DNA from 3 places in the Shinella sp. genome. Region 1 is predicted to be linked to each of the others. Evidence: riboswitches for the same ligand, from Rfam matches in the RefSeq annotation. Region 1 holds a riboswitch; each other region holds the start of a gene.
What was found. Region 1 has a riboswitch for thiamine pyrophosphate ahead of thiB (thiamine ABC transporter substrate binding subunit). Riboswitches for the same ligand answer to the same signal wherever they lie in the genome.
Positions count from the first base shown of each region.

Region 2: another riboswitch for thiamine pyrophosphate. It lies ahead of thiD (bifunctional hydroxymethylpyrimidine kinase/phosphomethylpyrimidine kinase); the one in region 1 lies ahead of thiB (thiamine ABC transporter substrate binding subunit).
Region 3: another riboswitch for thiamine pyrophosphate. It lies ahead of thiC (phosphomethylpyrimidine synthase ThiC); the one in region 1 lies ahead of thiB (thiamine ABC transporter substrate binding subunit).

Region 1 is NZ_JBQVPI010000007.1:119,152-126,096, reverse strand. It holds gene thiQ (thiamine ABC transporter ATP-binding protein) at 260-979, opposite strand; gene thiP (thiamine/thiamine pyrophosphate ABC transporter permease) at 972-2,591, opposite strand; gene thiB (thiamine ABC transporter substrate binding subunit) at 2,596-3,603, opposite strand; TPP riboswitch at 3,643-3,755, opposite strand; gene ACT6VE_RS15090 (hypothetical protein) at 3,933-4,109, shown strand; gene ACT6VE_RS15085 (DUF6678 family protein) at 4,365-4,796, shown strand; gene ACT6VE_RS15080 (thiamine diphosphokinase) at 5,034-5,699, shown strand; gene ACT6VE_RS15075 (ABC-F family ATP-binding cassette domain-containing protein) at 5,703-6,945, shown strand, end outside.
Region 2 is NZ_JBQVPI010000009.1:57,630-64,574, forward strand. It holds gene ACT6VE_RS17780 (peptide chain release factor 3) at 1-1,560, shown strand, start outside; TPP riboswitch at 1,634-1,730, shown strand; gene thiD (bifunctional hydroxymethylpyrimidine kinase/phosphomethylpyrimidine kinase) at 1,761-2,570, shown strand; gene ACT6VE_RS17790 (LysE family translocator) at 2,574-3,188, opposite strand; gene ACT6VE_RS17795 (AraC family transcriptional regulator) at 3,264-4,064, opposite strand; gene ACT6VE_RS17800 (GFA family protein) at 4,068-4,472, opposite strand; gene ACT6VE_RS17805 (class II glutamine amidotransferase) at 4,718-5,539, shown strand; gene coaBC (bifunctional phosphopantothenoylcysteine decarboxylase/phosphopantothenate--cysteine ligase CoaBC) at 5,532-6,737, opposite strand; gene ACT6VE_RS17815 (hypothetical protein) at 6,844-6,945, opposite strand, start outside.
Region 3 is NZ_JBQVPI010000006.1:48,068-55,012, forward strand. It holds gene thiO (glycine oxidase ThiO) at 1-313, opposite strand, end outside; gene thiC (phosphomethylpyrimidine synthase ThiC) at 316-2,139, opposite strand; TPP riboswitch at 2,233-2,349, opposite strand; gene ACT6VE_RS13135 (Bax inhibitor-1/YccA family protein) at 2,484-3,200, opposite strand; gene ACT6VE_RS13140 (anti-sigma factor family protein) at 3,229-4,002, opposite strand; gene ACT6VE_RS13145 (sigma-70 family RNA polymerase sigma factor) at 3,989-4,534, opposite strand; gene ACT6VE_RS13150 (YqaA family protein) at 4,588-5,025, opposite strand; gene ACT6VE_RS13155 (hypothetical protein) at 5,358-5,582, opposite strand; gene ACT6VE_RS13160 (TfuA-like protein) at 5,698-6,405, opposite strand; gene ACT6VE_RS13165 (YcaO-like family protein) at 6,402-6,945, opposite strand, start outside.

The DNA of each region.
Region 1 (6,945 bases):
CCCGCGTCCGGATACCACTGCAGTGTCCTGCATTGCTTTCGCCATTTCTCTCGCCCACAGCCCTGACGGAGCCCATGCCCGAACAGCAACCTTGCGGTGCAGTCCGAACACGGATCCTCGCGTCCTCGAATAGAGGAGATAGACGCACCATACCCGGCCGGCAACCTCCTATTCGACAAACGCTTCCCTTGTGGCTCCGGTGACACAGGGGGGCGACCAAATTGTGGCACCGGGCGAGGGCGAAAACCCGCCCTACCCGCTAAATCGCGGAATGACCGAGGAATTTTGCAACCCCTGGCGGTTCCCGCCGCGATAGGAAGTCGCGCGCCGCCTCGTCGAGCACGATCGCACCGTCCTCGAGAAACAGCACCCGGTCGGCCAGCCGGCGGATATCGTCCGGTTGGTGGGTGATGAACAGCATCGTGCTCTTCGTCTCGGCGCGAAGCTCCAGAAGCAGCTTTGCCATGTCGGCCCGCATGGCAGGATCAAGCGCTGCGAACGGCTCGTCGAGCAGCAGGATCGGCCGGCGCCGCACCAGCGCGCGGGCGAGCGCCACACGCTGCCGCTCGCCGCCGGAGAGCGAGCCGGGCAGGCGTCGCTCGAAACCGCCAAGGCCGACGCGCGAGAGCGCCGAGAAAACACTCTGGCGCGCCGCCGTATCGAGCCGCAGCCCCGGATGGATGCCGAGCCCGACATTGTCGGCAATCGTTAGATGCGCGAAGAGATTGTTGTCCTGAAAGATGACCGAGACGGGCCGCTCCGCCGGTTCGCGCGCCGCCATGTCCTGACTGAGAAGGGCTACCGTCCCCGTCGCCGGCGTCTGGAAACCGGCGATCACGTTGAACAGCGTCGATTTCCCCGCCCCCGATGGCCCCGCCACGGCAACCGCTTCGCCGGCGGCAATGGCACAATCGAAGGCCAGCCGTTTCTCATCGAAGCGCACGGTGACATCGGTCAGGCGAACGGCGGTATCAGGCATCGCTGGAGGGTCTTTCCGTTGGACGCTCCGCCGCCGTCGAGGGCAGCGTCAGAGCCAGGCATATCAGGCCGAGGATCAGCGCGATGCCCGCCGCATCCGCCGTGCGATAGCTCGCCATGCGCGAGAACAGCAGCCAGGGCAGCGTGACAAAACCCTCGGCACCGAAGATGGCGACGGCCCCGAGATCGCCGAGCGACAGCGCCATGGCAAAGGCAAAGGCTGTCAGGAACGGTTTCTTGAGCGCCGGCCAGTCGATCCATAGCAGGCGATGCATCCCCGTGACGCCGAGGCTGAGCGCCAGCCGTGCTGTGCGCGCAAGATGCGTGCGATAGGCCGGCTCCAGCACGCGCACCACGAAGGGCAGCGCCATCAGCGCATTGATGACGGTGATGACGGCAGGCGCAAACCGCCCCGTCTCGCCGAACAGCCGCAGCACCAGAAACCAGCCCGTCGCGACGACGACCGGCGGCACGAGCAGGATGAGCGAACCGACCGCCGGCAGCGCGCGGCCCATCGCCCGCGTCGCAGCACCCGCACCGCCCGCCTCCGCAAGCCGCGGCACGAGAACGACCGGCAAGGCAATCGCGAGGCTGAGGCTCGCGGAAGCAAAGGAGATCGCAAGGCTGGTCAGCAGCGCCCGATGCAGCAGCGGATCGAGCGCCAGCCGCCCGAAATCCGCAGCCAGCCCCGCGGCAAGGGTCGCGGCGAGCGGCGCGGCGGTGAACAGCGTGAAAACGAGGATGACGACCCCATCGGCAAGGCGCCGCCGGCGCCCGTCGAAACGGCGGATGGCGCGGCCGGCCGTCGCACCTTCTTCCTGGGGACGCACAAACAGCGACAGCAGCCAGAGCAGCGCCGCCGTCACGGCGATCTGCAGGAAGGCCAGAAGCACGGCGCGCTGCGGATCGAAATCGAAGCGCAGCGCCTGGTAGATCGCCACCTCGATCGTCGTCGCCGCCGGCCCGCCGCCGAGCGTCAGGACGATGGTGAAACTCGTTGCGCAAAGCATGAAGACGAGCCCGGCAATGCCCGGCAAGACGCGCCGGATCACCGGCCATTCGATCAGCCGGAAGACGGCACCGCCGCCCATGCCGAGATTGGCCGACGACAGCCAGTATTCGGCCGGAATGCGGTCGAGCGCCGCGAGCAGGAAGCGGGCGGCGAGCGGCAGGTTGAAGAAGACGTGGGCAATCAGGATGCCGGCGAGCCCGTAGACGCTGACCGGGTTCTGCAAACCAGCGAACCGCAGCAGATCGTTGACCACACCCTGCCGCCCCCAGACCTCGATAATGCCAAGCGCGGCCACCAGTGCGGGCAGCCCGAGCGGCACGACGGAGAGGCGGATGATCCACACCCGTCCCCGAAAATCCCGCTGTCGCGCCAGCGCGCGGGCGACGGGAATGGCAAGCAGGAGGGAAAGCCCGGTCGAAAGTGTCGCCTGCATCAGGGTAAACTGCGCCACGCGCCAGATATAGGCGTCGAACCGCGGCGCATCGCCACCGCCGGCATGCGCCAGCAGCATCACCGTCGCCACGCCGACGAAAGCAAGCACGCCGCCGAGGGCAAGGCCCCCGGCGACGCGCAATGTCTTTCGTTCAGCGCGTGCGAAGATCACGTTACTTGGCGCTCATCGCGGCCAGCCATTCGTCGATCCAGGCCTTGCGGTTCGCCGCCACCTCGTCCGATGCCATCAGGAAGGTCTTTTCCGGCTTGACCAGCGCGTCGAAGGCGGCCGGCAGCGGTTCCTTCGTCTTGGCGGCCGGCATCATCCAGTTGGTTTCCGGGATGATCGACTGGAAGTCAGGTCCGGTCATGAAGGTCAGGAACTGCTTTGCCAGGTCCTTGTCGTCGGAGGTGCGCGTCAGGCCGGCCACCTCGATCTGCACATAATGCCCTTCGGAGAAGGCGGCCGCCTTGTAGCGCTCCGACTTTTCCGCGATCACATGGTAGGCCGGCGAGGTCGTGTAGGACAGCACCATCGGCGCCTCGCCCTTGGTGAACAGGCCGTACGCTTCCGACCAGCCGGGCGTCACCGTCAAGACGCGGTTCTTGAGCGTGCCCCAGGCCTCGCTCGCCTTGTCGCCATAGACCGACTTCACCCAGAGCAGCAGGCCGAGCCCCGGCGTCGAGGTGCGCGGGTCCTCGATGACGATCTTCTGCGACGGATCGCCCTCGACCAGTTCCTTCAGGCTCGTCGGCGGATTTTTCACCGTTTCGGTGTCGTAGATCACGGCGAAATGGCCGTAGTCATAGGGCAGGAACGTATCGTCGGAAAAACCGCCCGGCACCGTCAGCCCCTCGGGCGTCAGGCCGTGCGCCTCGAAAAGCCCGGTCGCCTTCGCCTCGGTAATAAGGTTGGTGTCGAGGCCGAGCACCACGTCGGCCTTCGTGCCCTCGCCTTCCAGCTTCAGGCGCGTCAACAGCTCGACGCCGTCGGCGACGCCGACCCATTCGACCGTGCAGCCGCAGGTCTTTTCGAAGGCTTCCTTGACCTTCGGGCCGGGGCCCCATTCGGAAACGAAGCTTTCATAGGTGTAGATCGTCAGCGTCTTGTCCTGCGCGAAGGCGGGAAAGGCGATGGAAACGGCAAGTGCCGCAATCGAGGACAATACAATCTTGCGCATCCGCGCCTCCTAGTCTGTTCACAAACGGGAATAGGGCGCTGGAATGTGCCGTCTAATCCCTCCGCCGGTACGAGCCGGATCAGGTTCTTCGGGTTGGCGAAACCGCCTCTCAGCCCGTGGATCGAAACCCACAAGCACCCCGTTAGAGCAGGAAAAGGCATAATCCCGCTTGTGACAGTACGCAAGAGTTTTGCGGGCACGCGTCGTCCGGGTGACGTAAAACGGCACGGTCGCACCCTGTTCCATGCGGAACAGCGCGGTGCGAAGCGATGTGGGAAAGTCCAATCACCGGATGAGAGAGGCTCATCCCCGAGATCAGGAGAAACCCCATGCGCAAGATCATCCTTTCCGCCGCCATCGCCTTCGTCGCCGCGGTTTCCTTCGCCGCCCCCTCGCAGGCCGGCTACTACAGCTACGGCCACAAGCCATACTGCTTCATCAAGAAGGTGAAGTCCTACGACTACTACGGCAACGTCATCATCAAGAAGATCAAGGTCTGCAAATAAGCCGACCGCCCACTGACCTCCCCGAAAACCCGGATGTCCCTGCATCCGGGTTTTTTGCTGTTTTGGATAGGGCAGTGTGTTGAGGCTTGCCTGAAGGTGGCCCGGAATGATGGTGCGCAAGCGACGGGACAACTGAGACGGCAAACGCCAGCGCGAATGGATGCGCCGGAGTGAACCCGTGGGCATGAGTGCCGTAGATCGGCTAAGTACAAGAGTGTGTTGACGAACTTGACCAAATGGCGCAAGAAAAACACTATGAGTGTTCACACACGAGAGGAACTGGAACGCATCTCTCGCTTGGCGAGGAGAGAATTTTCTTGCGCACTAATGTCAGATACAAAATGGCGCAAACTCTTCTTGGGATTGTCTAAAGCTCGAGAGCCGGAGAGCCAGATGCTTGTCCAATTCCTCGAGGTAGTTGACGTTCACGTCATGCATATCCCAGTAGAGAACGCACTGTGGTGCCCCCTACCCTATATCGATACACACGAGTTCGGTCCCGTCGAACTTCGAGCGATCGAGTGGTTAGAAATTCCCAAAATTGCCAGTTGGCCAAGAAGCAACAATCTCCCTCCACGCCAGATCGTGCAGGATTTGGATAAATTTCGCGTAGCTCTTCGTGGATTCGGCCACTTCCCATTGATCGAAATGCAGCAAGGGATGCGGTTCGAAGGTTACAAAAGATAAAGCTCCAAACCCCTCCAAATTGAGAAGCCAAAGCTTAGGCACCCTCACCTGCGCCCGATCATGCTTGTACCCCTGACCAGCCGCACGATCGCACTAATCGTCGTGCTTTGTCTCGCAGAGTGACATTTTAACTTTGCAGAATCCGCCGCGTGGATATCCCTGCTGGAACGCCCGGATGAACGGACAAAACGCCAAAATCTTTCCCTTTCGCAAAAACATGCGCTAAGGGCATCAGCCATGACCTTGCCGGCACCGACAGACCCGACCTTTGCCGTCCTCCTGGGAGGCGCGCTCCATCCGACGCCGCGGCTCTTCGCGGATATAGCCGGCGCGCGTGTCGTGGCCGCCGATGGCGGCATGCGGCATGCGGCAGCGCTTCGCGTGACGCCGGAAATCTGGGTTGGCGATTTCGATTCCACGCCGCCGGAACTGCTGGCCGCCTGGCCGGACATCGAGCGCCAGCCCTATCCCGTCGCCAAGAACGAGACCGACGGCGCCATCGCCGTCTCGGTCGCCACCGAACGCGGCGCAAAAAACATCGTGCTCGCCGGCGCGCTCGGCGGCGAACGCAGCGACCATGCCTTGATGCACCTCCTGCACGCCGTCTCGCTGGAAGAGCAGGGGTTTTCGATAAAACTCACCTCCGGCGAGGAAGAGGCCTGGCCGTTGTTGCCGGGCAGCCGCGACATCGACCTGCCGAAAGGCAGTCTGTTCTCCGTTCTCGGCCTCTCGCCGCTTGCCGGCCTCGATATCGGCAACGTGCGCTATCCGCTGAAGAATTTTTCACTGCCCTTCGGTGCATCCCGCACCATTTCCAACGTCGCGGAAGGCGCAATCCGCCTTTCGCTCGCCTCCGGCCGCGCGATCCTCATCGCAAGGCCCTATGACCTTTCAGGAGCCTGACCCTTGGCACCGCCAATCCTCAAACTCGACGACATCTTCCTGAGCTTCGGCGGCACGCCGCTGCTTGCCGGCGCCAGCCTTCAGATCGAGCCCGGCGACCGCATCTCACTCGTCGGCCGCAACGGCTCCGGCAAGTCGACGCTGATGAAGATCGCCGCCGGCCTTGCCGAGGCGCAGTCCGGCGAGGTGTTCCGCCATCCGTCGGCCACCATCCGCTACCTGCACCAGGCGCCGGATTTCGACGGCTACGACACGGTGGCCGCCTATGCGGAAGCCGGCCTCGGCCCAAGCGATGATCCCTACCGCGTCACCTACCTGCTCGAACATCTCGGCCTCAACGGCACGGAGGACCCGAAGTCGCTTTCGGGCGGCGAGGCGCGCCGGGCAGCCCTTGCCCGCGTCATGGCGCCGGAACCGGATATTCTTCTGCTCGACGAGCCGACCAACCATCTCGACCTGCCAACCATCGAATGGCTGGAAGGCGAGTTGCAATCGACGCGCTCGGCCCTCGTCGTCATCTCGCACGACCGTCGTTTCCTCGAAAAGGTCTCCAACGCCACCGTCTGGCTCGATCGCGGCCAGTCGCGCCGACTCAATCGGGGTTTTGGCCATTTCGAAGCCTGGCGCGACGAGGTGCTGGAGGCCGAAGAGCTGGAACAGCACAAGCTCGGCAAGTCGATCGAGCGCGAGGAACACTGGTTGCGCTATGGCGTGACGGCACGGCGCAAGCGCAACATGCGCCGCCTCGGTGCGTTGCATGACCTGCGCTCGCGCTATCGCGGCCACAAGGGTCCGCAGGGCAGCGTGCAGGCGAGCGCCTCCGACGCGCAAGAGTCCGGCAAGCTGGTCATTGAGGCAGACAAGATCACCAAGGCCTACGGCGAGCGCACCATCGTCGCGCCCTTCTCGATCCGCGTGCATCGCGGCGATTGCATCGGCCTCGTCGGCCCGAATGGTGCCGGCAAGACCACCCTGCTCAAGATGCTGACCGGCCAGCTCGAGCCGGACAGCGGCACGGTGAAACTCGGCACCAACCTCGAAATCGCGACCCTCGACCAGCGCCGCGAGGACCTGAACCTCGACGACACGCTCGCCCATTACCTGACCGACGGCCGTGGCGAGACGCTCATCGTCAATGGCGAGCAGCGCCACGTCACCGGCTACATGAAGGAATTCCTGTTCCAGCCCGAGCAGTCCCGCACGCCGATCCGCAACCTGTCGGGCGGCGAGCGCGCACGGTTGATGC
Region 2 (6,945 bases), on a different contig from region 1:
GCGGTCTCCCGCCGCCGCACCTTCGCGATCATCGCGCACCCGGACGCTGGTAAAACCACCCTCACCGAAAAGCTCCTTCTGTTCGGCGGCGCCATCCAGCTTGCCGGCGAAGTGAAGGCGAAGAAGGATCGCATCCAGACCCGTTCGGACTGGATGAAGATCGAGCGCGAACGCGGCATCTCGGTCGTGACCTCGGTGATGACCTTCGAGTATGACGGCAACGTCTTCAATATTCTCGATACGCCCGGCCACGAAGACTTCGCCGACGACACCTACCGCACCCTGACGGCGGTGGATGCGGCCGTCATGGTCATCGACGCGGCCAAGGGTATCGAACCGCGCACGCTAAAACTCTTCGAGGTTTGTCGCTTGCGCGACATCCCGATCATCACTTTCGTCAACAAGATGGACCGTGAGAGCCGCGATTCCTTCGAGATCCTCGACGAGGTCGAGGAGAAGCTGGCGCTCGATACCGCGCCGATCACCTGGCCGGTCGGCCGCTCGAAGACCTTCTGCGGCTCCTTCCACCTCGCCGAAGGCACGTTCCGCGGCTCCGATAAGCAGGTGCAGCCGACGAAGATCGACGACCCTGCGGTCGTTGCCAAGAACCTGCCGGAAAACGAGCGCGAGACCTTCATCGAGGAACTCGAGCTTGCCCGCGGGGTCTGCCGACCGTTCGATCGGCAGGCCTTCCTCGAAGGCCACATGACGCCGGTCTTTTTCGGCTCGGCGCTGCGCAATTTCGGCGTACGCGATCTGATCAACGCGCTCGGCGCCATCGCGCCGCCGCCGCGTGACCAGATTGCCGACGTGCGCAAGGTGCATGCGGCCGAAGACAAGATGACGGCCTTCGTCTTCAAGATCCAGGCGAACATGGACCCGAACCATCGCGACCGCATCGCCTTTGCCCGCGTCTGCTCCGGCATGCTGGAGCGCGGCATGAAGGTGCGCCTTGCCCGTACGGGCAAGCAGATCGGCCTGTCGGCGCCGCAGTTCTTCTTTGCCTCGCAGCGCCAGCTGGCCGACACGGCCTATGCCGGCGACGTGGTGGGTATTCCCAACCACGGCACGCTGCGCATCGGCGATACGCTGACCGAAGGCGAGGCGCTGGTCTTCGAAGGCGTGCCGAACTTCGCGCCGGAAATTCTCCGCCGCGTGCGGCTGGAAGACGCGATGAAGGCGAAGAAGCTGAAGGAGGCGCTCCAGCAGATGGCGGAAGAGGGCGTCGTGCAGCTCTTCTCGCCGGAAGACGGTTCGCCCGCCATCGTCGGCGTCGTTGGCGCGCTACAGCTTGATGTCTTGAAGGAGCGGCTTCAGGGAGAATACGGCCTGCCCGTCTCCTTCGAAATGTCGCGCTTCTCCGTCTGCCGCTGGATTTCTTCGGACAATCCCGCCGAGCTGGAAAAATTCGTCACCCAGCGCCGCGGCGATATTGCCCGCGACCTTGATGGCGATCCGGTGTTCCTGGCGCAGGATTCTTTCTCGTTGCGCTACGAGTCGGAGCGCTATCCGGCGATCAAGATGGTCGCCATCAAGGAATACCACGTCGCCAAGGCGTGATTGGCCCATGGTGATTGAACGGGTGCACCTGTCACTTTCGGCGTGACAGGTGCTGCGGCATTTGCGAAAACCTGCCCCGAGACAGGGGCGTCCGCCGTAAGGCGGGCTGAGAAGCACCCTTTGAACCTGAACCGGATCATGCCGGCGGAGGGAGTCGACTGGGTGCTGCCCGTCTGCTGCCTTCGTCGCGAGGAGGCGCGTTGACTGAGGCGATTGCAAACATTCTCTCGATCGCGGGCTCCGACCCTTCGGGCGGCGCCGGCATCCAGGCCGACCTCAAGACCTTTGCCGCCCGCGGCACCTATGGCATGGCGGTGCTGACCGCTTTGACGGCACAGAACACGCAGGGCGTCTCCGGCGTGCACCTCGTGCCTCCCGCCTTCGTCGCGGCGCAGATTTCGGATATTTTTGGCGACATTCGCGTGCATGCGGTGAAGATCGGCATGATCGCCTCGGCGGAAATCGCCGAGGCTGTCGCCAGGGCACTTTCGTCGCGTCGCGGGCTGCCGATCGTGGTGGATCCGGTGATGGTTGCGAAGGGTGGGGCATCCCTGCTGGAGAGCCAGGCCGTCGAGGCGCTGACGCGGCGCCTGCTGCCGCTTGCGACCGTGCTGACCCCCAACCTGCCGGAGGCGGCCGCGTTGCTCGGCGAGCCGGAGGCGATCGACCGCGCGGGAATGGAAGATCAGGCGAAGCGCTTGCTGGCGCTCGGCCCGAAGGCCGTGCTTTTGAAGGGTGGCCACCTGCCGGGTGGGCAAAGCCCCGATGTGCTTGCGACGACCGACGGGCAACGCTGGTTCGAGGGTGTGCGCGTGCTGACGCGCAACACCCACGGCACCGGTTGCTCGCTGTCGAGTGCGATCGCGGCGGAGCTTGGCAAGGGCAAGCCGCTTGCGGATGCCGTTGCCACCGCGAAGAGCTTCATCGCCGGCGCGGTGCGCACCTCGGATGCCCTTGCCGTTGGCTCCGGCCACGGACCGCTTCATCACTTCCACGCGCTCTGGACCTGATCGTCAGCGGTCTGCCAGTGCGAGCCGCAGGCCCATGAGGCCAAGGGCGGCCGCAAAGCTGCGCTGCGTCCAGACCATGATCTTTGGCCGGCTAAGGACCTGGTGTCGAAACCCTGCGGCAAGCGCGCCGTAGAGGGCGAAGACCAGGAAAGTGAGCAGCATGAAGATGCCGCCGAGAAAGAGCATTTGCGCCGTGGCGTCCGATGCGTCTGCCGGCACGAATTGCGGCAGGAATGCCAGAAAGAACAGCGAGAGTTTCGGGTTGAAGATATTGGTGAGGATGCCCTTTCGCACGATGCGAAGCGCGCGTTCGGCAGGTGCCTTTTCGTCCGCGATATCCAGCGCATTGCTATCCTTCAGCAGGCTCCACGCGATGAACAGAAGATAGGCGACGCCGATATAGCGCAGCACCTCGAAGGCAAGCGCGCTGGCATGCAGAACCGCGGCAAGGCCGACGACGCTGGCGAGGATATGCGGAATGATGCCGAGCGTGCAGCCGAAGGCGGCGAGCAGCCCGGCGCGAAAACCGCCGCTGATGCCGAGCGCCAGCGTGTAGATCACGCCGGTGCCCGGCAGCAGGATGACGACGAGCGAGGTAATAAGGAATTCAGTGGTCATGGCAGGTCCCGTGCATAGGAGGAGGTTGCAGGGGACACCGGAAGGGTATGATTGGTCTTGAACGAAATTGCAGGTTCAGGCGCTTGCGGCGAGATAGGCGCCGGGCGTGTAGCCGTAGCGGCGCGTAAAATTGCGCGTCATATGGCTCTGGTCGGCAAAACCCGCGGCAATCGCCACCTCGGCAAGCGCGGTGCCGCGTGAAATCATCCGCCGGGCGAGCTCGGTGCGGCGCTGGAGCAGATAGGCATGCGGCGTGAGGCCGGTGATGCGGGCGAAGTCGCGCACCAGACGGAAGCGGCCGAGCCCGCTTTCTGCGGCAAGCTCTTCGAGGGTGATCACGGAGGCGGGGTCGCTATCGAGGCGGTCGCGGGCGCGGTTGACGCGCGATGCGGCAGCGCTGCTGCTGTTCGGCGCCCGTTCCCGCAACACGGCTGCGAGCAGCATTAACAGGTGTTCGTCACGGCCGATGGACGTGGTGTGACGATCCAGCAGCGCGGTGAGGGCGGCGGCGGCGAGGCCCGCAATACGGCCATCCTCCAGCACGGGCGCATAAAACTCCTCGCGCGGCCGGCCTTCAAAAATGTCATCTGCAGCGGCGGCAACGACAGCCGGCTGTATATAGAGCATGCGCCAGGCGCGCGGGGCGTCGCCAAGCGGCGCGCCGTCATGCACCTCGCCGGGATTGACGGTGATGGTGTTGCCGGCTTCGGCCTCCACCATGCCGCGCCCGCTTGCCGATTTCTGCGCGCCGCGCTCGATCATGCCGACGCCATAGGCGTCATGGCTGTGGCGTGCAAAGACGTGGCTGCTTTCGGCGATCACCGCCTCGATGCCGTCTATACCCGTCCGCAAAATCTGGAAGTGCCCGGTCGCCATGGTTCAGTCCCGCTGCTCGGGCGGAAGGGCCGCCGTTTCGCCGAACCAGTTCATGGCGGACGCACACCAGCTCTGGCGCTTCGGCCTCAGGGCGGCCCGCTGATTGATGCTGCCCCAGCGGATGCCCCAGGTGTCAGCATCCTCGTCCGTGCCGGTGACGAAAAGCGGCGAGCCGCATTGGGCGCAGAAATATTGCAGGCGCTTCCGGCCGCTTTCCGCCGTCTTGACGTAGAGTTTCGGCGGGTTGCCGGTGAGGGTCACGGCCTCGCACGGCGCGCTGACGGTCACGCGATAGGGCGAGCCGGTCAGCCGCTGGCAGTCCGTGCAATGGCAGATCGAAACGGCGTCCGGGTCGATCTCGGCCGTATAGGTCACGTCGCCGCAATGGCATTGCCCGTCGATGCGCATGGTGCGTCCTTCCCTTGTCGTGAGAGGATAGGCCCTCACGTCGCACCGTCAACAGGATGACCACGCTGTTCCGCCGGAAACTGCCGGCAGGCCGCATTGTCATCAGAATGACACGCATGGTTTCGGCCCGTTTACATTCGTTAACGCATTTTTACCCATTTGCGTTGAAAATCAGGGCAGTGCCATGGTTAATGCGTCTGGTCAAACACCGGTTCGTGCCGGTCTTCGAAAGCGAGAATAGCGTCATGTGCCGTTGGGCAGCCTATCGCGGAGAGCCGCTTTATCTCGAGGAACTGGTGTCCTCGCCGGCTCACTCGCTGATCGAACAATCCCATTGCGCCACGCGCGCCAAGACGTCCACCAATGGCGACGGTTTCGGCATTGCCTGGTACGGCGAGCGCCCGGAGCCCGGCCGCTACCGCGATATCCTGCCCGCCTGGTCCGACTGCAATCTCCGAAGTATCGCGCGCCAGGTCCGCTCGCCGCTTTTCCTCGCCCATGTGCGCGCGGCAACGGGCGGCGGCACACGGCGCGACAATTGCCATCCCTTCGTCAACGGCATCTGGTCCTTCATGCACAACGGCCAGATCGCGGATTTCGAGCACCTGCGCCGGCCGCTCGAAACCATGCTCGACAACGACCTCTACAATGCCCGCACGGGCTCGACGGATTCGGAGCTGCTCTTCCTGCTGGCGCTGCAATTCGGCCTGGCTCGCGATCCACTCGGCGCGATGGCGGAGACGATCGCCTTCGTCGAGCGCCTTGCCGCGCATCTGGAGCGCCGCGTGCTCGTGCGTTTCACCGCTGCCTTCACCGATGGCGACCAGCTTTATGCCGTGCGTTATGCGACGGACTACGCCGCCCCGACGCTCTATGCAGCACCGATGGGGGAAACCGGCGGCTACTGCCTCGTTTCCGAACCACTGAACGACGACACGGAAGCCTGGGTGGAAATCCCGGATGGCAGTGCCGTGGTGCTCGGCGAAAACGGTGTTGACGTGCGCATCTTCACGCCCGCCGGCCGGCCGGCGAGCACGATGGACGCGAAGCTCGCCCTCGTCAAATAAGCCGCTCCGCGATCCAGCCGGCAAGGCGGCCGGCGACGTCTTCCTTCGACAGGTCCGGCCATTGCTCGACCCCGGCTGCGGTGATCAGCTTCACGCTGTTGCGCGTGCCGCCCATGATGCCGGTTTCCGGCGAAACGTCGTTGGCGACGATAAGATCGGCACCCTTCTTCTGAAGTTTTACCCGTCCGTTTTTCTCGACATCCTGCGTCTCGGCGGCAAAGCCGACGACGACCTTCGGGCGTTTTGCATGGTGGCCGACGGTCTTCAGGATGTCCGGGTTTTCCGCCAGCATCAGCGGCGGCGGGCCTTCGCCCGGCTGCTTCTTGATCTTTTCTGCGTTCGGCGTCGCGACGCGCCAGTCGGCGACGGCCGCAACCATCACCGCGATGTCCGCCGGCAGCGCGCCAAGCACCGCCTGCAGCATCTCGTCCGCCCGTTCCACCTTGATGACGGTGACACCCGGCGGATCGGCGAGTGTGACAGGCCCGGAGACGAGCGTCACCTGCGCACCAAGCCGGGCAAGGGCGGCGGCGATGGCATGGCCCTGCCGGCCGGAAGAACGGTTGGCGATGTAGCGCACCGGGTCGATCGGCTCATGCGTCGGGCCGGAGGTGACGATGGCGGTGCGGCCGGAAAGCGGCCTGGCTCCGCCGTCGAGCAGGCCTTCGGCGGCGGCAACGATTTCCAAGGGTTCGGCCATGCGGCCGAGGCCAGCCTCGCCGCCCTCCGCCATCTCGCCGGCATTGGGGCCGATGAAGGCGATGCCATCCTTGCGCAACGTTGCGACATTGCGGCGTGTCGCGGGGTGCGACCACATTTTCGGGTTCATGGCGGGCGCCAGCAGCACCGGGCGATCGGTGGCGAGCAGCAGGGTGGAGGCGAGGTCGTCGGCAAGGCCGTTCGCCATCTTGGCCATCAGGTCGGCGGTGGCGGGGGCGACGATGATGAGGTCGCAGTCGCGCGCCAGCCTTATATGCCCGACATCCTGCTCGTCCTCGCGCGAGAAGAGATCCGTATAGACATGGCCGGCCGACAGCGCGCCGACGGCAAGCGGCGTCACGAACTCTCGGGCACCGGCGGTCATAACAGGCCGCACCTCCGCGCCCCGTTCCCGTAGGCGCCGGATCAGGTCTAGGCTCTTATAGGCGGCGATGCCGCCGGAGATGACGAGGAGGATGCGTTTTCCTGCAAGCGGCATGGCGGGTCCTGAACGCGTGAGGCACATGGATACCCTCGGGGAGGGCGGTCATTCCCTCCTACCCCGTTGCCGTGGCATTTCCAAGTCTGCGCCGGCCGCGAACGCCTCAGTGGCAGACCTTGATCTTCTTGATGATGACATTGCCGTAGTAATCGTACTTCTTGACCTTCTTCCAGAAACACTTCGGTTTGTGGCCGTAGTAGTGCGT
Region 3 (6,945 bases), on a different contig from region 1:
CGCTGGTGCGGCCGGCAAAACGGTCGAGTTCGCCGGCATCGCGGCCGCCAGCGACGACCAGGGTGCCGCGACGGTACACATGGCCGGGCAGGGCGGCCTCCCACCAGTCGGCGGCCATGCGTCCGAGCGTCAGCACTGGCTCCTCGGCGCTTTCCCGCTCGCACCACGGTGCCAGCATGCCGCCGGCAAAGCCGGAGGCGCCGGTGCCGACTTTTCCGGCGCGCTCTGCAATCGTGACGTCGAAGCCGTGGCGATAGAGCTGCCAGGCGACCGTCAGGCCGGCAACGCCGGCCCCCTTGACGAGAACGCGCATGGTCATTCTCCGGCCGGCGTTTGACCGAGCGGCATGTAGAGGTCGCCGCCCTCGCGGAACTTTGCGGCCATTGCCTCCAGCCCCTCCTTCTGCGCTTCGGCGCGGATATCGTGCGAGATGCGCATGGAGCAGAATTTCGGGCCGCACATGGAGCAGAAATGCGCCACCTTGTGCGCTTCCTTCGGCAACGTCTCGTCGTGGAAGGAGCGCGCCGTTTCCGGGTCGAGCGAGAGGTTGAACTGGTCCTCCCAGCGGAACTCGAAACGGGCGCGCGACAATGCGTCGTCGCGTAGTTTTGCCGCCGGATGGCCCTTGGCGAGATCGGCGGCATGCGCCGCGATCTTGTAGGTAATGACGCCGACCTTCACGTCGTTGCGATCCGGCAGGCCGAGATGTTCTTTCGGCGTGACGTAGCAGAGCATGGCGGTGCCGAACCAGCCGATCATCGCCGCACCGATGCCCGATGTGATGTGGTCGTAGCCGGGAGCGATGTCGGTCGTCAGCGGCCCAAGCGTGTAGAACGGGGCCTCGCCGCAGACTTGCAGCTGCTTGTCCATGTTCTCCTTGATCTTGTGCATCGGCACATGGCCGGGGCCTTCGATCATGACCTGGCAGTCCTTCGCCCAGGCGATCTTTGTCAGCTCGCCGAGCGTCTCAAGTTCGGCAAACTGTGCCGCATCGTTTGCGTCGGCAATCGAGCCGGGGCGCAGGCCATCGCCGAGCGAGAAGGTGACATCATAGGCGCGGCAGATGTCACAGATTTCCTCGAAATGCTCGTAGAGGAAGCTTTCGCGATGGTGATGGAGACACCACTTCGCCATGATCGAGCCGCCGCGCGAGACGATGCCGGTAACGCGATTGACGGTGAGCGGGATGTAGGGAAGGCGCACGCCGGCGTGGATGGTGAAATAGTCGACGCCCTGCTCGGCCTGTTCGATCAACGTGTCGCGGTAGACTTCCCAGGTCAGGTCCTCGGCAATGCCATTGACCTTTTCCAGCGCCTGGTAGAGCGGCACCGTGCCGATCGGAACGGGCGAATTGCGGATGATCCATTCGCGGATATTGTGGATGTTGCGGCCGGTGGAGAGATCCATGACGGTATCCGCACCCCAGCGGATCGCCCAGACCATCTTTTCGACCTCCTCCGCCATGGAAGAAGTGACGGCGGAATTGCCGATATTGGCGTTGATCTTCACCAGAAAATTCCGGCCGATGATCATCGGCTCGGCTTCCGGATGGTTGATATTGGCGGGGATGACGGCGCGGCCGCTCGCGACTTCCTGGCGAACGAATTCCGGCGTGACGAAATCCGGAATGTGTGCGCCAAAACTCTCGCCGTCGCGGGCAAGCGCCTCCTTTGCCGCCTTGCGGCCGAGGTTTTCGCGGATGGCGATGAATTCCATTTCCGGCGTGATGATGCCGGCGCGGGCATAGGCAAGCTGGGTCACCGCCTTGCCGTCCGTCGCCCGGCGGGGATGGTTGCGGACGGGGAATTCCGGCGTCAGGCGTTCGCCGGTGGCAAAACCGTTGTCTTCCGGGCGGATGTGGCGGCCCTCATAGCCCACAGTGTCGCCGCGGGCTGAAACCCACGTTTCGCGTAGCCGCGGCAAGCCGCCTTCGATTGCGACGACATGGCTGAGGTCGGTGTAGGGGCCGGAGGCATCGTAGACCACGACCGGCGGCTCGCCGGAGGTCGGGTGCAGGGAAATCTCGCGCATCGGCACGCGGATATGCGGGTGCTGTTCGCCGGCGATGTGGATCTTGCGCGAGGCGGGCAGGGCGCCGGTGGTGACGGTGGGGGTAAGCTTTTGGGCGGCAATATTCATCGTGAGGCTCCAAGTTTTCGTTTGGAGACCCAGTCCTAGAGCCGGAATGATGGAAAGACGCCGACACGGAATCCGGACGTCGGACCACCTGTCAAAACAGCGCTTGCACCGTCCCTACGCCAGTATGAACTGGATCAGGTTCAACGGGTCACTGCGCTGCGAAAGCTAGCAGAATCTCAGCCCCTTGTCGGGACCCCCCTGGTGAATGCCTTAAGCAAAGACGCTACGGGGCGATTTGTCAACACGGTAAAATATGTAAGTTTTTTCTTACGTTTTGTTGCGGTGCGCACAAACAGAAACGGCGGGGTTTTGCCCCGCCGTTTCCTTTGAAATCAGTGCGAAAACTATTCGCGTTCGCCGGTGAAATTCAGCAGCAACTGGAAGATGTTGACGAAGTTCAGGTAGAGCGAAAGCGCACCGAACACGGCCATTTTCTGCTGCGATTCCTGGTCGATGTTTTCGGCATATTGCGACTTGATGTTCTGGGTGTCCCAGGCGGTGAGGCCGACGAACACGAGGATGCCGATCACGGAAATCGCGAATTGCAGGGCGCTCGAACCGAGGAAGATGTTGACGATCGAGGCGATGACGACGCCGATCAGGCCCATGATCAGGAACGAGCCGAACTTCGACAGGTCACGCTTCGTCACGTAGCCGTAGAGGCTCGTCGTGCCGAACATCGTGGCTGCAATGAAGAAGGTGCGCGCGATGCTCGTGCCGGTGAAGACGAGGAACACCGAGGCGAGCGACAGGCCCATGACGGCGCAGAAGGCCCAGAACATCATCTGTGCCGTGCTGGCCGACATGGTCTGGATCTTGAACGAGAAGAAGAAGACGAAGGCGAGCGGCGCCAGCATCACCACCCACTTCAGCGGCGACGAGAAGATCGGCACGTAAAGCGCCGGCGTCGAGCCGACGATGAAGGCGACGAGGCCGGTGATGACCAGGCCTGCGCCCATGTAGTTGTAGACGCGCAGCATGTGCTTGCGCAGGCCCTCGTCGAAGAGGGCGGCCGACTGCGCCTGTGCGCCGTAGCCAAATCGCTGTTGTACGGGTTCCATCATGGGTCTCCTTCGGTGGAACGGTTGATCAGTAAAGCGTGCGCGAGAGATCCCGCGCGGTTTCCGCCAGGTCGTCGGCCTTCCGGCTTTCCGACACCAGCGCATAAGCGACCTCGCCGATCTGCCAGTAGGCGGCCCGGGCATTGTCGGCGTGGAAGAGCAGGACGTGCTGCACGGCAAAGGAGCCGGGGCGCACGGCGAAAAGCGACAGGCGTTCGCCCTTGCGGGGTTCAAGCACCAGTTCGACGCTCGGGCCGTAGGCGGATGGGAAGACCTGGGTATCGACCACGGTCCAGCCTTTCGGCAGGTTCGGCAGCACGATGGCTGTCGCCGAGCGAATCTCGGCCGGATCGAAAATTTCGATTTCGGGCTGCGAAGCCATGGAGTCGCGCAGCAGCGTCGTCTTGTGCGCCCTGACGGCCTCTTCGACAAAGGCCGGCGGTGGCGTGGAGGCAATGACTTCCGTTGCGCCGAACGGCCCGAGCGTCGCATGCGCGATCCAGCCGGCGGCAACAAAAAGCGCGATGGTGGCGGCGCGGCGGAAGACCGAGAAGATGCGACGGCGCGACAGCGCGCGCTCAAGCAGGCGCGCGGCTTCGCGCGTTGCCTGCCGGGTCACCGTGCGGTGGTCGGCGAGCGCCAGGCGCAGTTCGTCGCGCACGCGAAGATCCTTCATGGTCTGGGCGGCGATTTCCGGCCGTTCCGAAAGATAGGCCTCCACCTCGATACGTCGGCCGACGGTAAGCTGGTCGTCGACATAGGCGTTGAGATCGGATTCGAGGATGGGGTCATTGCTGGTCATCGCCAGTACCTCCGACGATTCTGAGATGCGTGACCGGCGCGGCGGCGCCGTTTTGTTCAAAGGCCCGCAGCCGCTGGCGGGCGCGGGCGACCCGCGACATCAGCGTGCCGACCGGAATGCCGAGCGTATCGGCTGCTTCCTGGTAGGAAAGCTCTTCGATGGCGACGAGGTGCAGGGCTTCGCGCTGCTCCTCCGGCAGGGTGAAGAAGGCGTTGCGCAACTGCGTGAGGCGCACCGAATGGTCCTGGTTTGCCGGCGAGGATGTTTCCGCCATCTCGGCAGCGGCGTCGTGGCGGCGCTTTTGCGAATGCCGCTGGCGCAAGCGGTCGATATGGGCATTGTGCAGGATCGACATAAGCCAGTTGCGCACATTCGCGCCGGTGCGGAAGGTGGACTGGCGCTCATAGGCCTTCACCAGCGCGTCATGCACGAGGTCTTCCGCGTCGTCCGGATTGCGGACGAGCGACAGCGCATAGCGCCGAAGCGCCGCAAGCTGTCCGATCACGTTGAAGCCGGGTGTCTTTCCGTTCATGTCCCAATATACGAGCGCTGCGTGGCTCTCATTCCATCGCCGACGAAAAAAATTCAGAGCCAGTGCAAAACGAGCGCGGCGAGCACGATATAGCGGCCGAATTTGGCGATGGAGACGACGAGCAGGAAACGCGGGAACGGTTCGCGCATGATGCCGGCCGCGACCGTCAACGGATCGCCGATGACGGGCAGCCAGCTCAGAAGCAGGCTCCACCAGCCATATCTGCGATACCACTGCCCTGCGCGATCGAGGTTTTTCGCACTGACGGGGAACCAGCGGGCATCGCGGAAGCGTTCCACGCTGCGGCCGAACAGCCAGTTGACGACGGAACCGAGCACATTGCCGATGCCGGCGACAAGGACCAGGATTACTGGCGAATGGCGGCCGGTGGCCAGCAATCCGGCGAGCACCGCCTCGGACTGGGCGGGCAGGATTGTCGCGGCGACGAATGCTGCAAGGAAGAGGCTGCCATAGGCTGCAAGAGCGCTCACCGCCTATGCAGACCGACGCGTCTTTAGCACCGCGCACACCAGGGGTGCCAGGGCATGGAGTGCCTTGTTGAGGATGATGGCCGTTGAACCGAACATGCCGTTCTCCGTTCCAGACGCCGGGATGGCCGTCTTGCGGCTCCTGCGTAACGGTTCCCGGCTGCCGGGAAAAGACCGGATTGCCATTTCCAGCGCGCGGGCTGGATGGACGGCGTGTCAGGCTATGGATCTCGAAGATCGGCGGCGGCCCGCAGGTTCGGGCCGCGCGCACGATCAGCGCCGCGGAGGAGGGCGGCGGTTTGGCTTCGGCCGGCGGACCGGCCGATCTCTTTTGTTCAGCAGAGTGCCGAACGATTCATCAGCATGATGTCACTGGATGTCAGCATCATGCGGGATGGTTCGTCGATCTGGTCCAGCACCGCTCTCAGCGCCTTGTCCAGGCAGAATTCAACGACTTCGGCATCCAGCGACTTGGCCGATTCCAGCGCAAACGCGACGAGACGCGCCAGCGCCAGCAGTTCCGTACCGCGGTCTTCCATTTCAATGGTGTCGATGTTCATGTCCGTGCCCCCGGAGCAACGCTCACTCTGTACCCCTGACAGCGAGTATAGGCGTGACTCTCGGGCTCTGCGCGTGACTTGAGCGTGACACACGCGGAATGGGAAATTGCACGTTCTATTGCTTTTCCGGTTGATCGGCGACAGACCGCCAAAGCGTGGTTGCCCTGAATGACCAGTCTCCGCGTTTTGCAGGGGTTTGAGGGGAAAAATCCACCATCGCACGGACAAGGGCGAGCGCGTCCGCGCGCTTCTGGTTCACGGTCGCTGCATGGAGAAGTTGTAGGATCTGAGCGCGATCTTCTGCCCTTCCAGCGGCCTTGATGATCGCAGGCCAGGTCCGGTTCTTGTAAAAGAGTGCCGCGGCAACATCACGAAAAGTTGATATGATAGACTTATCAAGACCCTCCAGCCGATCCAGCGTGGCGTCGACATTGACGAGCGGAAGGGAAAGTGCGGGATAACCCAGCTCGGCGGGGCCGTGCAGAAGGGCGACATCCGCATCGTCGACCCGGCGGCCTGCGGCGTAATCCTCATAGATGCGCCCGACGCCGATCATGCCGAAGGCATCGCATTCGGCCGCGCGCAAAGCCCCCATGCTGGCGGCGCCATAGACCGCCACGCCCTGATCGAGCGCGTGGAGGATTTCCTTGTGCCAGACGGGAGCCACATGCTCGAAATTGCCGTCGACGATGCCGATCGCTGTTGCGCCGTCTCTCACCGCGCGCAAGACGTCACCATGCGCGGCGGGAGGGAGGGCATGGATTGCATCGCCGCAGAATGCGGCGGCGTCGGGAAGGCTGGGACCGACGAAGAGAATTTTCATGGGGTGCCGAACAACATGCGGGACAAAGCGCGGGACCCAAGGGCGTGCCGGCGCGCGCCTTCCGGATTTTCCAGAGCAGGCGCGACAACCTTGACCACGGAAATGGGAAGCGAAGCGTCGCCGAGGGGCACGGCGACGATTTGTGAAATGCCGGATGCCGTGAGCCGCTCCAGGCAATAGGCCAGGAGGGCTGCGGCGTCGCCCTGCGGTGCAGTGTAGGTCTTTGCCGGGCTGGGCGATGATTCGAACAGGGCAAGCGTCTCTGCCGCCAGGGGGCGAACAAAAGTTTCCGCAAAAAGATCGTCCCGTGCGCCGCTGATATAGGTCAGGCGCGACTGGGCGACTTCGGTGAGCGCCCGGATGATGGCCCGCCCGGCGACAGGATGCGTGCCATAGCCGATCGTCGCGTCGTGGAAGAGCGGCTGTTTCTTTTCGAGAAGGCCGGTGTCGCCCAGCATGGCGGCATAGGTCGGGATGGCAATGTCGCTGGTAATATCGAAAAGACGCAGATCCAGTCCGGCATGACCGAAACGGGTGACC